4 regions of the Paenibacillus sp. RC21 genome follow, and region 3 is predicted to be linked to each of the others. Evidence: riboswitches for the same ligand, from Rfam matches in the RefSeq annotation. Region 3 holds a riboswitch; each other region holds the start of a gene.
What was found. Region 3 has a riboswitch for cyclic di-AMP ahead of ABIA61_RS25675 (C40 family peptidase). Riboswitches for the same ligand answer to the same signal wherever they lie in the genome.
Positions count from the first base shown of each region.

Region 1: linked by a shared signal. The riboswitch ahead of ABIA61_RS24825 (resuscitation-promoting factor) and the one ahead of ABIA61_RS25675 (C40 family peptidase) in region 3 are both predicted to bind cyclic di-AMP.
Region 2: linked by a shared signal. The riboswitch ahead of ABIA61_RS05070 (3D domain-containing protein) and the one ahead of ABIA61_RS25675 (C40 family peptidase) in region 3 are both predicted to bind cyclic di-AMP.
Region 4: linked by a shared signal. The riboswitch ahead of ABIA61_RS12230 (hypothetical protein) and the one ahead of ABIA61_RS25675 (C40 family peptidase) in region 3 are both predicted to bind cyclic di-AMP.

Region 1 is NZ_JBIYCS010000012.1:80,578-83,808, forward strand. Features, by position in the region: gene rnmV (ribonuclease M5) at 1-44, opposite strand, end outside; gene ABIA61_RS24825 (resuscitation-promoting factor) at 191-1,339, opposite strand; cyclic di-AMP (ydaO/yuaA leader) riboswitch at 1,609-1,889, opposite strand; gene ABIA61_RS24830 (TatD family hydrolase) at 2,091-2,861, opposite strand; gene ABIA61_RS24835 (HD domain-containing protein) at 2,903-3,231, opposite strand, start outside.
Region 2 is NZ_JBIYCS010000001.1:1,164,450-1,167,680, reverse strand. Features, by position in the region: gene ABIA61_RS05080 (ABC transporter substrate-binding protein/permease) at 1-700, shown strand, start outside; gene ABIA61_RS05075 (amino acid ABC transporter ATP-binding protein) at 687-1,409, shown strand; cyclic di-AMP (ydaO/yuaA leader) riboswitch at 1,656-1,831, shown strand; gene ABIA61_RS05070 (3D domain-containing protein) at 1,839-2,507, shown strand; gene ABIA61_RS05065 (polysaccharide deacetylase family protein) at 2,698-3,231, opposite strand, start outside.
Region 3 is NZ_JBIYCS010000015.1:15,714-18,944, reverse strand. Features, by position in the region: gene ABIA61_RS25685 (M1 family metallopeptidase) at 1-155, shown strand, start outside; gene ABIA61_RS25680 (hypothetical protein) at 167-994, shown strand; cyclic di-AMP (ydaO/yuaA leader) riboswitch at 1,280-1,417, shown strand; gene ABIA61_RS25675 (C40 family peptidase) at 1,422-1,922, shown strand; gene ABIA61_RS25670 (GNAT family N-acetyltransferase) at 2,227-2,733, shown strand; gene ABIA61_RS25665 (4a-hydroxytetrahydrobiopterin dehydratase) at 2,809-3,108, opposite strand; gene ABIA61_RS25660 (hypothetical protein) at 3,227-3,231, opposite strand, start outside.
Region 4 is NZ_JBIYCS010000003.1:531,722-534,952, forward strand. Features, by position in the region: gene ABIA61_RS12220 (glutathione peroxidase) at 115-600, opposite strand; gene ABIA61_RS12225 (hypothetical protein) at 726-908, shown strand; cyclic di-AMP (ydaO/yuaA leader) riboswitch at 1,068-1,243, shown strand; gene ABIA61_RS12230 (hypothetical protein) at 1,359-1,754, shown strand; gene kdpF (K(+)-transporting ATPase subunit F) at 1,970-2,044, shown strand; gene kdpA (potassium-transporting ATPase subunit KdpA) at 2,194-3,231, shown strand, end outside.

The DNA.
Region 1 (3,231 bases), on a different contig from region 3:
ACCGTATCATCCCGACCCTCTACCACGATCACTTCCTTGATCATTTGCGTTTCCCTCCACTGCTACACAGTCAGCTATATTCATCTTTCCCAGCTTTTGAAAACAAAATAAGAAGAGGGTATCCTCTTCTTAGCATGCATAACTATGATGTTAATACTATCGCATTGCCCTAAACATATACAACACGTTTTTAGTTCATTTCAGGCTTCACTGGTCCAATCACATATACGGTTTTACCGTGCTTCCGACCAAACTGATTGGCTTGACTCAAACTCTCATAATACACATCGATTTTGTGGCCTTTAATTGCGCCACCGGTATCCTCCGCACGGCGGAAGCCCACCCCTTCAATATACACCCACCAGCCGATTGGAATCACACTCGGATCGACAGCGATGGTGCGTCCTTCCGTGACACGCGTGCCGGATGCGGTACGTGTACCGATACCTGGCTCCTGTGACGAATACGCCGTCATGGAGACGTTTTGTAATACTTTGTTATATTTAAAATTCACACCTGCTTTACGGACAGCATTGTCCGAACTAACCCGTGTTGCCTTAACGGCATCTTCAGGACCGACGGAAGCAGCCAGAACGACCGGCTTTTTCTTCGTTCCTACCGCAATCACCTTATCCACACGATTCTGCGCGACTTCCTTGTTTACCAGCTGCTTGGATACCAATTTTCCGTCATGGTATACCTTTTGAACATGCTGGACCACAACACCCGTTTTACCGCTTTGGATGACCCGATTATCGCCTTTATAGAGACTTGGATCGGCCGTTTTGATGACCTGATAAGGTACCTGTTGCTTCTGTTCGACCTGCTGTTTCTTCACACGGATGATTTTTATGTCCATGTTAGACGAAACAGAAGCATCCAGAGCAGGATAAACTTTATCATTTGACGATAATTTATAGCCCGAGGTGCGAATGGCACCCTCTACTGTATTTTCTGTTGTGTACAATTTTTTCGTCTCATTGGCTAAGGATACTTTGACCTGATTGGCACGTTTGATGACTACGCGATCCCCATCCTGTACTGCTCCGTTCAGCGGCATCGAAACCGTATCATGCGGCTGAAGTGAAATAGAATGCTCTTTGAGCAAATCTTGGAGCTGGGATTGTCGGGTTTCTACCGCAGATGCCTTACCATCGATGACAAAAAAGACCTGTTTTTTAGATTCAGTGTACACCAGAATTGAAATCATAATCGTTAGTGCGATTAGAAAAATAGCAACCAAAGCAGCCTGGCGCACATTTTCTTGCTTCCAACGCAATACGTAAGACATGCTGGATGAGCGTGACTCATGGGTCTCCTCTTTTTGGAAAATGCCCATTTCCTCCGTCCTCCTTACATAGCCCGCCGTCTGGAGTAAGACATAGTTGAGATTGACGTGACTATAACAGATTTTCTACAAGACAAGCCCGTAATGCGACTGTCCTGCACCATGTACCCGTCTTCGCGGCATGCTGTCCTCCCCTGTTTAATCACAGTATGATGACAGATTTTCTTTTATTCACAACAAAAAAAGCCAGAGAAAGAGACTAGAGAGCTCTTTCGTGGCTTCCGGCATGTGCGAATATGCGGAAAAATCATGCACGAGATGGCTTCTCTCTTGTTACGCTTACGGGGTTAGCTGTCGGGTTCGGACGTAGAGAGACGCCCTAGCTTGGGTCAACCGCTCATGGCGGTCGCCTTCACATTCACCCCGAAGACCCAGAAAGAAATCGAAATACGGCCCCTCCACCTGTTCAATCCCATCCGGGAAAGGATTTCGGTCGAGCCGGCTGGCGGAAGAGACGCTCCCTTCTTGCCATACGCCGGACGTACTGTAAGCCATATCGGTTCCCCCGTTCCCTGTAAAAGGGACTCAGCGAGACTGGTTCATGAAATGAGCTGTTGATGTTTACACTCAAACAACAATTCACTGAAAAGATGATATCCTGTTTCTATGCATGTTGTAAAGCAGGTTTCAAGTACATTTTTCAAAATATTCGGTTAAAATATTGTAATATTCTTGAGTTTCCTGCAACAAATTCATGATTAGCTTCGTCTATCTCTTTATTTTGATCGATTTCTTCACTTTTTCACTTAATGTCAAATCGTTCCAAGGCATTTTGGGTCGTTATTGACACTAATTCCTCCACCGTAATTCCCTTGATTTGGGCAGCCGCCTCTGCGACCAGTCCCACGTGTGCGGACTCATTTCGCTTCCCGCGGAACGGATGAGGCGTTAGGTAGGGAGCGTCCGTTTCAATGAGCAGACGGTCCAGCGGCACCTGTGCGAGTACCTCCTTTGGCTGCTTGGCATTTTTGAACGTTATTGGCCCGCCAAAAGAGAGGTGAAAGCCCATATCCAGCACCATTTTAGCCGTCTCCCAGCTTCCGGAAAAGGAATGCATGACTCCGCCAACCTCACTCGCTTTTTCTTCACGCAAAATCTTAACAATATCTTCATGCGCATCCCGGTTATGGATGACAATTGGCATGTTCAGCTCACGAGCCAGTCCAATCTGGTTGCGTAGCACCCGATGCTGTACATCCTTCGGTGATGTGTCCCAATAATAATCCAGACCAATCTCCCCGATCGCCACGACTTTCTTATGACTGCATAACGATACAATCCATTCCATATCTCCCTCCTGCATCGTAATCGCATCCTGTGGGTGCCATCCAATCGCCGCATAAATAAAATCATACGTCTCAGCTAATTTCATCGTGGATGGAATCGTCTCACGATTAAATCCGATATTAATCATGCGGGTTACTCCCGCTTCGACAGCACGTGCTATAACTTCTTCCCGATCTTCGTCAAATTGCGGCGCATCCAGATGGGTATGAGTGTCAAATAAATTCAAAATTCATGTCCCCTTATTTACTTTTATTGGCATACATTTGTCTATTGTTTGACAAAATAATTCCTTATTTCGGCAGGAAGCTTGTCCTTTACCCCATCCAATTTGTTTTGGGGATAGTACATGTGATATTTACCCCGGTGAATACCGCTAATGGAGCGCACAATTTCCGATACTTCGGAAATTTCTCTCACTTCTCCTTTACGTCCAAGCAGTAAAATCTGGTTGTCCGTCGAGCCACCCTGCCGAAACACATCATAAGGAAGATCCGTCGGAAAATCAATTTCCAGATCATATTCGGGATGCAAACCAACCTGCTTCAGCGCTGTCCGAATGTCGTCAATGGTATCTGTATCCATATTTTCAATCTCTA
Region 2 (3,231 bases), on a different contig from region 3:
AGCGAGTGCGCTCTCTGCGGATCGACAGGTTTCATCCAACAACATCGTGGATATATTTTGGAAATATCGCAGCTTTTACGTTACGGGTATCGGCTACACGTTGTTGCTGTCTGCGCTCGGGGTACTGTTCGGATTTATCATTGGTCTGATCATCTCTCTGCTGCGGATGAGTGGTGTACGTATCATTGAATGGTTGGGTACGGCCTACGTAGAGGTACTACGTGGTACACCTATGCTGGTACAGCTTATGATCATCCATTATGGAGTTGCTTTGACGCTGGGCGTCAATTTTACGCCACTTCAGTCCGGTATTATTACGTTATCTCTGAATAGCTCGGCATATCTGGCTGAAATTTTCCGTGCAGGTATCCAGGCAGTGGACCATGGTCAGATGGAAGCAGCCCGTTCACTCGGTATGGGACGAGGCAAAGCTATGCGTCACGTCATTTTACCGCAAGCGTTCAAGTCTGTACTGCCTGCGATCGGCAATGAGTTTATTACGATTATTAAAGAGTCCTCCATCATTTCTACCATCGGTATGGTGGATATTATGTATCAGGCCCAAGTCATTAAGAACATCACCTACGAAGGATTAAGTCCGTTCGTCATCGCGGCTGCTATTTATTTTGTAATGACATTCAGCTTGTCGAAGCTGTTGGGTTTATGGGAAAGGAAGTTGAGAGCCAGTGATCACCGTTAAACAACTGCGTAAATCGTTCGGCAAAAATGAAATTTTAAAAGGCATTGATATAGATATTGCCAAAGGCGAGGTTGTTGTCGTCATTGGCCCGAGTGGTTCGGGGAAAAGTACATTTTTACGTTGTATGAATCTGCTGGAGCAGCCGACCGACGGGGAGATTTTGTTTGAGGGCGAGCCGATTACAGCCCGTGGTCATAATATTAATGCGACTCGTGAGAAAATGGGGATGGTGTTCCAGCATTTCAACCTGTTCCCGCACAAAACGGTGCTGCAAAATTTGACGCTTGCGCCGACTCAGGTTAGAGGCCAGTCCGTGAAGGAAGCGGAGAAAATTGCGCTAGAGCTACTGCGCACCGTTGGACTTGAAGACAAAAAGGACACCTATCCCAATCAGCTATCCGGTGGACAGAAGCAGCGGATTGCGATTGCACGCGCCTTGGCGATGCAGCCGCATGTGATGCTCTTCGATGAGCCGACTTCCGCTTTGGACCCTGAAATGGTCGGGGAGGTGCTGGACGTGATGAAGAAGCTGGCTGAGGGTGGCATGACGATGGTCATCGTGACACATGAAATGGGCTTTGCCCGCGAGGTAGGAGACCGCATTATCTTTATGGATAACGGTCAAATTGTGGAGCAAGGTACACCGGAGCAAGTTTTTGGCACTCCAAGCCATGATCGTACCCGGGATTTTCTTGCCAAGGTTTTGTAAGAAATGAGCTTATAAAGGCTATGAAGTAAGCCCTCCGCGGTGGAAGTTTGACGGGAGGGCTTTTTCTTTTTTTGTCATCCTCGTTCAGATTTTTGTAACTGATTTCGATTTCATGATGACAAAATTGTAACAGATGTAGTATGATGTTCAGGGTTCCCAACATTTTCATGCAGATAAGGTTACAAAATTGTGATATTATGCAGTGAGCCAAAACTTACCGGGGCAGCAGACAGCTACGACAGACGCTGAATGCGGGACCCAAAACCATGGGAAGTGCGGGGGACGTAACAACGGCAGTAACTTCTGATCCGTCTTCATACGAATGGATGGAAGGTTGCCTAGGGGTGAATTGCACAAAAGCATAGGGCTTCTCCTGAGTCCGAATCCGACAGCTAACTTCGCAGGCATAACAGAGGAGGTACATATCTTTTGAAACATCTGAAACGTATTGGAAAAACAATGAAATTTGCGGTGCTGGCAGCAGCCATTGCAGGATTGGCGCAGACAGCCGGGGTAGCCGACGCCGCTTCGCTTCATACCGCCAAGGAAGGTGATACCTTCTTTTTACTTGCTCAACGTTACGGGGTATCTGTAGAAGATCTGCAAAAGGAGAACCCGGATGTTGCCGCCAGCAATATATATGCAGGAGTGCAAATTAAGGTGCCGGACGAGAACAAGTTAAAGGCCGCTTCGGATTCGAAGCCTCAGCTTCTTTCCGAGAAAGCGCCAGCAGGTGACGATCAACAGGTTGAAGCATGGGGCAAAACATTTAACTACAGCAAAGTAGTTGACGTGAAGGCCACAGCGTATTCCGCAGCAGCCAGTGAAAATGGAAAATGGGGAGCGGTGGACTATTTCGGAAATCCGCTTAAGCTCGGTACGATTGCGGTAGACCCCAACGTAATTCCGTTGGGTACGAAAGTGTTGGTTACAGGCTATTCCCACCCGGGGCTGCCCGATCAATCTTTTGTAGCGGTAGCACGCGATAAGGGCAGCGCCATCACGGGTAAACGGATTGATATTTTCATTCCAGGCAGCCCATCTTTTGTGAGTGACTTTGGTTTTCAGAATGTGAAGCTGTATGTCATTGATAAATAGACTTATGTAAGCAAATGAATTAAGTGAACATAATATATATTATGTAAACTATAATCTGTGATCTATAATCTGTGATCTATAATCAAATAGCTTAATCGCAGGTTCAGATTCATATATGGGTCTTGTCGATTAATAAAGGGCTGTCTTGACGAGCAGAATGCATCTGCTGGTAAGACAGCCCTTTTTACTGTTATTTCCGCTCCGAGGTGTGAAGTAGCCGGGGAACCGTGACAAATTTGTAGCCCTTGGCTTTCAGCGACTGAATGAGACCCGGCAGGGATTGAACAGTGCCTTTCAGATTGGAACTTTGACCTCCACCTGCGTGCATTAAAATGATGGAGCCTGGTCCGGTAGCCGGGATCACATTACGCTGAATTTGTGTTTTACTGAGTCCCTTCCAATCGAGGGAGTCTACGTTCCAATTGACAATCATGTAGCCGTGTCGACGCGCCCACTGGATCTGAGGCTCCGTAATTTCACCATAGGGCGGGCGGATCAGCTTGGGTCGAAAGCCGACAGTGGCCTCCAAAATATGTTCTGTTTTCTTAATCTGGTTGCGAAAGCGTTCCGGTGAAGCCTTCCTAAAATCCGGATGGGTATAGGAATGGTTGCCCAAGGCATGGCCTTCACGTACGATACGGCGAATCATGCCCGGGTGTTTTTCCGCACGGTGACCGACAATAAAGAAGGTGGCTTTGATCCCATTCGCGTGCAAAATGTCCAG
Region 3 (3,231 bases):
CCCATGTGATTGTTGATCCACTGTACACGATTGCGCTGGAGAACAAGCATATCAATAACAGTCTGAAGGACGAACTGAACGAAAAAACCCAGACCCGTTGGAGCATAAGTGTAACCAAGCTGCTGGAGTCACTGCTTGGAAGTCTGTCATGGTGAGGTGTCTATAGATGCGTACCGTTATAAAAGAAGGCTGGGCGCTTGTGCGCATACAATTTTATATTGTCATCATTCTATTTTTGTATCGACTGCTATGGGGCGTTTTTCTCTATCGGGTGGTACAATCCGCCGTTATTCCCCTACTACTGCGCTACCCTGATCAGGGTCAAAATGAACTGGGGCAGACCTTGTTTTGGATGGAGAGCCAGATTGCCCTGACAGACAATCGGGAGGTTCATATGTATCTGTGGATACTACTGGGGGCAACGGTGCTGCGTATACTGATTACCCCCTTCATCCGGGCGGGAATATACCAAAGTCTGCACACCCATGCGACCGAGCCGCAAAGTCTGTCTTTTTTCCGTGGAATGAAACGTCATGGTTTATCATCGCTGATCTATTACGTCATCGAGCTTGGGCTCTTGCTGCTCCCTGCTTTCTGGGTGGTGCCGAGGCTCTACCCTATCGTAGCCGGGGCGCTGCAATCTCCCGCCTATCTGCTGCATGTGCTGCCCTATGCCATCGGTTGGATCGCTTATGGCTGGTTCATCCGCCAGTGCATCCTGTACATGCAGCTAGGCACCGTAGGTGGTCACGCCATACTGTCGTCGCTGCTCGCCTTCTTTCGCCAAATCCTTCCGGCTATCGGTATTTCGCTTCTGCTCGGCGCAGGTGTGCTGCTTGTCCTTGGCCTATTCGGCACGGTGGCGATGATTTGGACTGGCATGCTGGCACTCATTCTCCAGCAAACGTATCATTTTGTTACCAGTCTGGTCAGGCTATGGCACATCAGTTCACAGTACCGCCTATGGCATACCGATATCTCCGACAGAGGTTGAACCCCCACTCCGTTCCTCCTGAGCAATTTCTGGCTGTCGAAAGGCGACTATCTATATCCATTCCTATCCAAATAAACGGCACATAACTGAATACTCTTAACAAAATCTGTTCCCGCGATAAAGGGAGCAGATTTTTTTGTAATTTTTTGCGATGAAACATTTGCCAAAGCCAGCCAACTTTGTTACAATAATCGCAGTGAACTGATAGTAACAACTTTGTAATCTTTATTGTAACCTTTACCTTAAAAACATCGTTATCGTGAATACTGCTCTCCAAGGTGCACATCTTAAGTTAAGCCTAATTCCTGGCACCTAGGAAGCGGGGGAACCAGTTTGGGTGAATTGATCTCGCAACAGAGTGGTCATAGGGGAACCTTCTACCGAATCCTTAAGCTAACCTCGCAGGCATTGGAAGGGGTATTTTTTTTTGAAGAAGAAACTAACAATCGCAGCCATGGGTCTTGCCATTGCCTTTACATCTTTTACATTCGGTGGCGGCAGTGCATTTGCAGACTCCAAGATGGACCAGGTCATCCAAGATACCAAAGGAACGAGCTACAGAAGCGGAGGCACTACACTCGACGGATTCGATTGCTCCGGCTTCACAATGTATGTATATCAAAAACTGGGAATTAAACTGCCGCATCAATCCGGATCACAATTCAAAATGGGATCTTCCGTATCCCGCGATGAAATGAGACCTGGAGACCTGGTGTTCTTCAACACCACAGGTAGAGGCATTTCCCATGTAGGTATCTTCATGGGTGAAGGGAAATTTGCTCACTCCTCATCTTCACGTGGTGTAGTTGTTAGCTCACTGAACGAAAATTATTACGCTAACCGATATGTCGGTGCCAAAAGAATTATGAGCACAGATGCTTACCACGCTGTAGCTTCTGAAACTCCTGATGACGACAACGTAGAATAACTAACGAACAGCAAGCTAACCTGAGCCGCAATTTGATTCTGGCCGGAATCGAATTGCGGTTTTTTATGTCCGCAACATCAGAAACGTTATTTTTACTGACGAACTGACACCTCAAAAGGTTTCAGTTTTTGCGAACATCGTCGGTTTTACCGTCACGACGGGGGGGAGTATATGAGCAGTAAAGCCTTCTTATTGAATGTATACCCGACTTGGGTATGAAATAAACACGCTTGCCAATCCCCTGCAACTTGTCTACAATCTGTTGTTAATGGTTTAAGTACTTGTAAAAGGAGGATGGGAAGACATGCCGGCCTCAATATCTAACTACCGAATCGTGCCGATGGACGAGCAGCAGGCGGCTGCGATATGTGAGTGGCGCTATGATTCACCCTACAATATATACGGCTGGTTACCTTGGGAACAAATGAAGGCGCTTGAGGTCGAATTTGGAAACCCCTCGCTTCGCCAGGAGCAATATGTAGCCGTACTGGATGACGAGAACATACTAACCGGATTTGCTCAATATTTCCCGATGATTGGCGTGACCCGGCTAGGTCTGGGAATGCATCCCGGATTGTGTGGACATGGCAGAGGCGCCGAATTTGTCCGTGCAATTGCCGAGGAAGCCAGACGACGCAACCCTGAGAATGAAATTGATCTGGAGGTCCTGACTTGGAATGGGCGCGCCATCCGGGCTTACAAGGCAGCCGGATTTGAGCTTACGGATACCTATGAACGTCAGACTCCCGATGGCAAGAAGCCATTTCATTGTATGGTATATCATCCCGACCACCAGCCTCATGTTCTATGATAAAAGCGCCTTCGGCATACAACTGCATTGTTGTATATCGAAGGCGCTTTTATCATACGACAGACCACGATTAGCTCAATGACTGCTACGCATTTTCTCAAAAGCTTCATTATATTGTTGGGCTTCCTTAATATCCACGGCCATAATGCCACCGTCATCCCAGGAGGTTAAACGCAGGGTCACGGTCTTATAATCAATCGTAATAAATGGATGATGATTAAATGCTTCCGATATAGCAGCAACTTCATCCACGAATGCAATCCCTTTCATAAAACTGGAAAAATTATATTTCCGGACAATCCATCGTCCTTCCTCCAGTTCCCAGCCCTCCAGCTTCTCCAGATGTGCTTCAATCTCTTCTTGTGTAAAAGGCATGATACGACTCCTCCCTGTTTATACGGAAGCCTTTCAGCCGCTTGAATGCGACCAAAACTACGATATATTGGTGTCCATATTACCACGGCCCCGTTGATAAATCCATAAAACGGCCTGTTCAAA
Region 4 (3,231 bases), on a different contig from region 3:
TTTTGACGTGATTGGATGCTTTTTTTTGTTATATAAGCCGAACTAAAATATCCCTTTTTCCTAGCCACAGGAGCAGCCGTTTGGATTGGCTGCTTGTGAACAGGGATGGACCTGTCAGCTTTGTTGCAAGAGCTTCTCGATATCCCCCGCCAATTTATCCGGAGTTGTCTGTGGGGCATAGCGCTTAAATACGTTACCTTCGCGTGTAATCAAAAATTTAGTAAAATTCCATTTGATTGCTTTGGAGCCTAATACGCCCGGAGCTGTTTGGGTGATGTAGCGGAATAAAGGGTGCGCCTGATCGCCATTGACATCTATTTTGGCAAACATCGGAAATGTAACTCCATAGTTGATCTGGCAAAACTCCGAAATTTCCTCGCTGGAACCCGGCTCTTGCTTGGCAAACTGGTTGCTGGGAAACCCTAAGATTTCAAGACCCCGCTCATGGTATTGGTCATATAGCTCTTGTAGCGCCTTGTATTGGGGGGTTAGCCCGCATTTGCTGGCTGTATTCACGATGAGCAGTACTTTTCCTTCGTATGTGGACAACGGAATTTCTTTCCCTTGCAGGGTTTGTGCATCATGTTCATAAACGGTCATGGTTTTCCTCCTAATTTGATATTCTACAATTAAATTGTAAGCAATTTAACGAAGAGTTGCAAGTCTATAAATAGATGTAATGCGCCGTCTGCTGCTGTAAAATCGTATTTTGTCCAAAACGGCAAATGGCACTGCAAATGGGGCAAATAGCGGTGTTTCTCATGGTAAAAACAGGTTCAATCGGCGTTTATCAGGTACATACAGCACTTTTCCTTTCTCTTTTACAAAAAAAGGACAAAAAATGCTCCCCATACGCCAATATTGACATGCCTCTTCATTTTCGAAAAGGGATGAAAAACCGAGATTGAAGGAGCTGGGAGAAGGATATTTGTGTTGTAAGCGCTATTATTAATCTTTTATGCTCCAAAGACCGATTTATAACCCCGCAGGTGAGCTTTACAGTGTTCCTTGCGCGGGTGTATGATTCAAGACGTAATTTCAAATTAAGTGAATGAAGCAGCAACGAATTGTCTATAGCGCTGAATTTTGCAGTTGCAAAAGCGGGGGAACCAAACGAGATCTATGCGGCTTTTAAAGGGCCGAGTGTCTCAAGGGGTGAATTTTCTGGCCAAGTGTCAGAAATAGGGCGACTCTCACGTCCGAATCCGACAGCTAACCTCGTAAGCGTACAGGGAGAGGCAACAAACCGCCGTGTGCAGCCATGGTTTATTTTATCATGGTTACGTAAGAAGCCGGAGGAAAGCCTTTTTCCTTTGGCTTCTTTTTGTTGTCTTTTTATACCGGGAGAGGAGCTACTGATGGAAGGTCGGCTAATCATTGTCACTGCACCGAATGAAACGGGCAGAAATTTTGTGAAATTGCTTATGTTCAAAAAACTGGCGTTTGCGGTTCTTACGAATAGCGCTCAGGAGGAACGACAGCTCAAAAAAATGGGTGTGGAGCATATTGTGCGCATCAATACGATGCAAGCGGGGAAATGGAATTTTCCCAAAAAAGAAATTGGCTGCGTGTATTTGTTCGAGAACAGCTTGAATCTGACGTGCCGTTTTCTGCAAATATGCCGGCCGCTGACATCAGATTCGATCTATGTCATTACACACGGCTGTAATCCTCAAGGGATTTATCGAGGTTTGGGAGCGGACCATGTGATCTACACTTTGAATGGAGAGGTGGGTTTCCTGCTGAACGGATAGTCGCTTACGATATGGCTAATATAAATTAAAATTTTCAAAGTAATTGTATGTTGATTTTACGAGGGTGTAAGAATAACGATCTGAGGACAGATACGGGAGGGTATGAACATGATGGATATATACATGCTGCTCGTGATGGCTGCGAGTTATGGAGTGATACTGCTGTTTGTACGCTGGTGTGATGCACAGACCTCCAAAGGAGGGCGAAAAGGATGATGGTTGTGCTTACGCTTACGGCTATTGTGTTTGTGTATTTAATCTACGCACTCCTGAATCCTGAAAAGTTCTAATCAGCTAAACAGGATCAAGCGGGCGGGGAACAGCAGATCATGGATGAAGCATCAGAGGCAGCGGGCTTTCGCAAACGTGTGCAACGCCTGGTGCTACGAACCCGTCTGTTATTCCAAACGCAGGAGCATTTTGGAGGAGGGAATAGATGATGGAGCTGCTGCAAATTGGAATTGTGATTGTGATATTGCTGCTCTTGGTGAAACCAGTGGGCACCTATATGTATCATGTATTCTCAAATGAACCGAATCGGACGGACCGAGTGTTTGGCGGGACGGAGAAGCTGATTTACAAGGTTATAGGATTGAAAAAGCTGGAGAGCATGCGTTGGACCACGTATGTGATGAGCTTTATCGCTACGAATGTCGTGCTTGTGGCGATCAGCTATGTGCTACTGCGCTTGCAGGGACTGCTCCCCGGTAATCCGGCTGGAAACGACAATATGGAAGCGTCACTGGCTTTTAATACAGTGATCAGCTTTATGACCAATACGAATCTCCAGCATTACAGCGGAGAAAGTGGACTTACGTATATGACGCAGATGGCGTTCGTTACGATGATGATGTTTACTTCGGCTGCTTCCGGTTTTGCGGTTGCTGCGGCTTTTATGAGAGGATTGACGCGGCGCGGTGAAGGAATGGGCAACTTTTTTCAGGATTTTATCAAAGCAATTATACGGATTTTTCTTCCGTTGGCCTTTGTGCTTACGCTGGTGCTGGTCGGACTGAAAGTACCGCAGACGCTTCAGCCTACGGCGGATATCACGACGATGAGTGGAACACAGCAACAGATTGCCTTGGGACCCGTTGCTTCGATGGAATCGATCAAGCACTTGGGGACGAACGGGGGCGGTTTCGATGGGGCCAACTCGGCGCATCCTTTTGAAAATCCAAGTCCCTGGACGAATGTGCTGGAAATTTTGGCGATGTGGGTGATGCCAGCTTCTCTGCCGTATACCTTTGGGCTGTTCGCTCGTAATCGCAAGCAGGGGTGGATTATTTTTAGCTCCATGATGGTACTGTTTCTCGTATTCCTATCTATTACGTACGTGTCAGAGAAAACGGGTAATCCGCTGATTCAGGCACTGGGGGTGGATGCTTCTCAGGGAAGCATGGAAGGGAAAGAGGTCCGCTTCGGCATCGGACAATCGGCACTGTTCACGGCGGTAACGACGGCGGCTACGACAGGT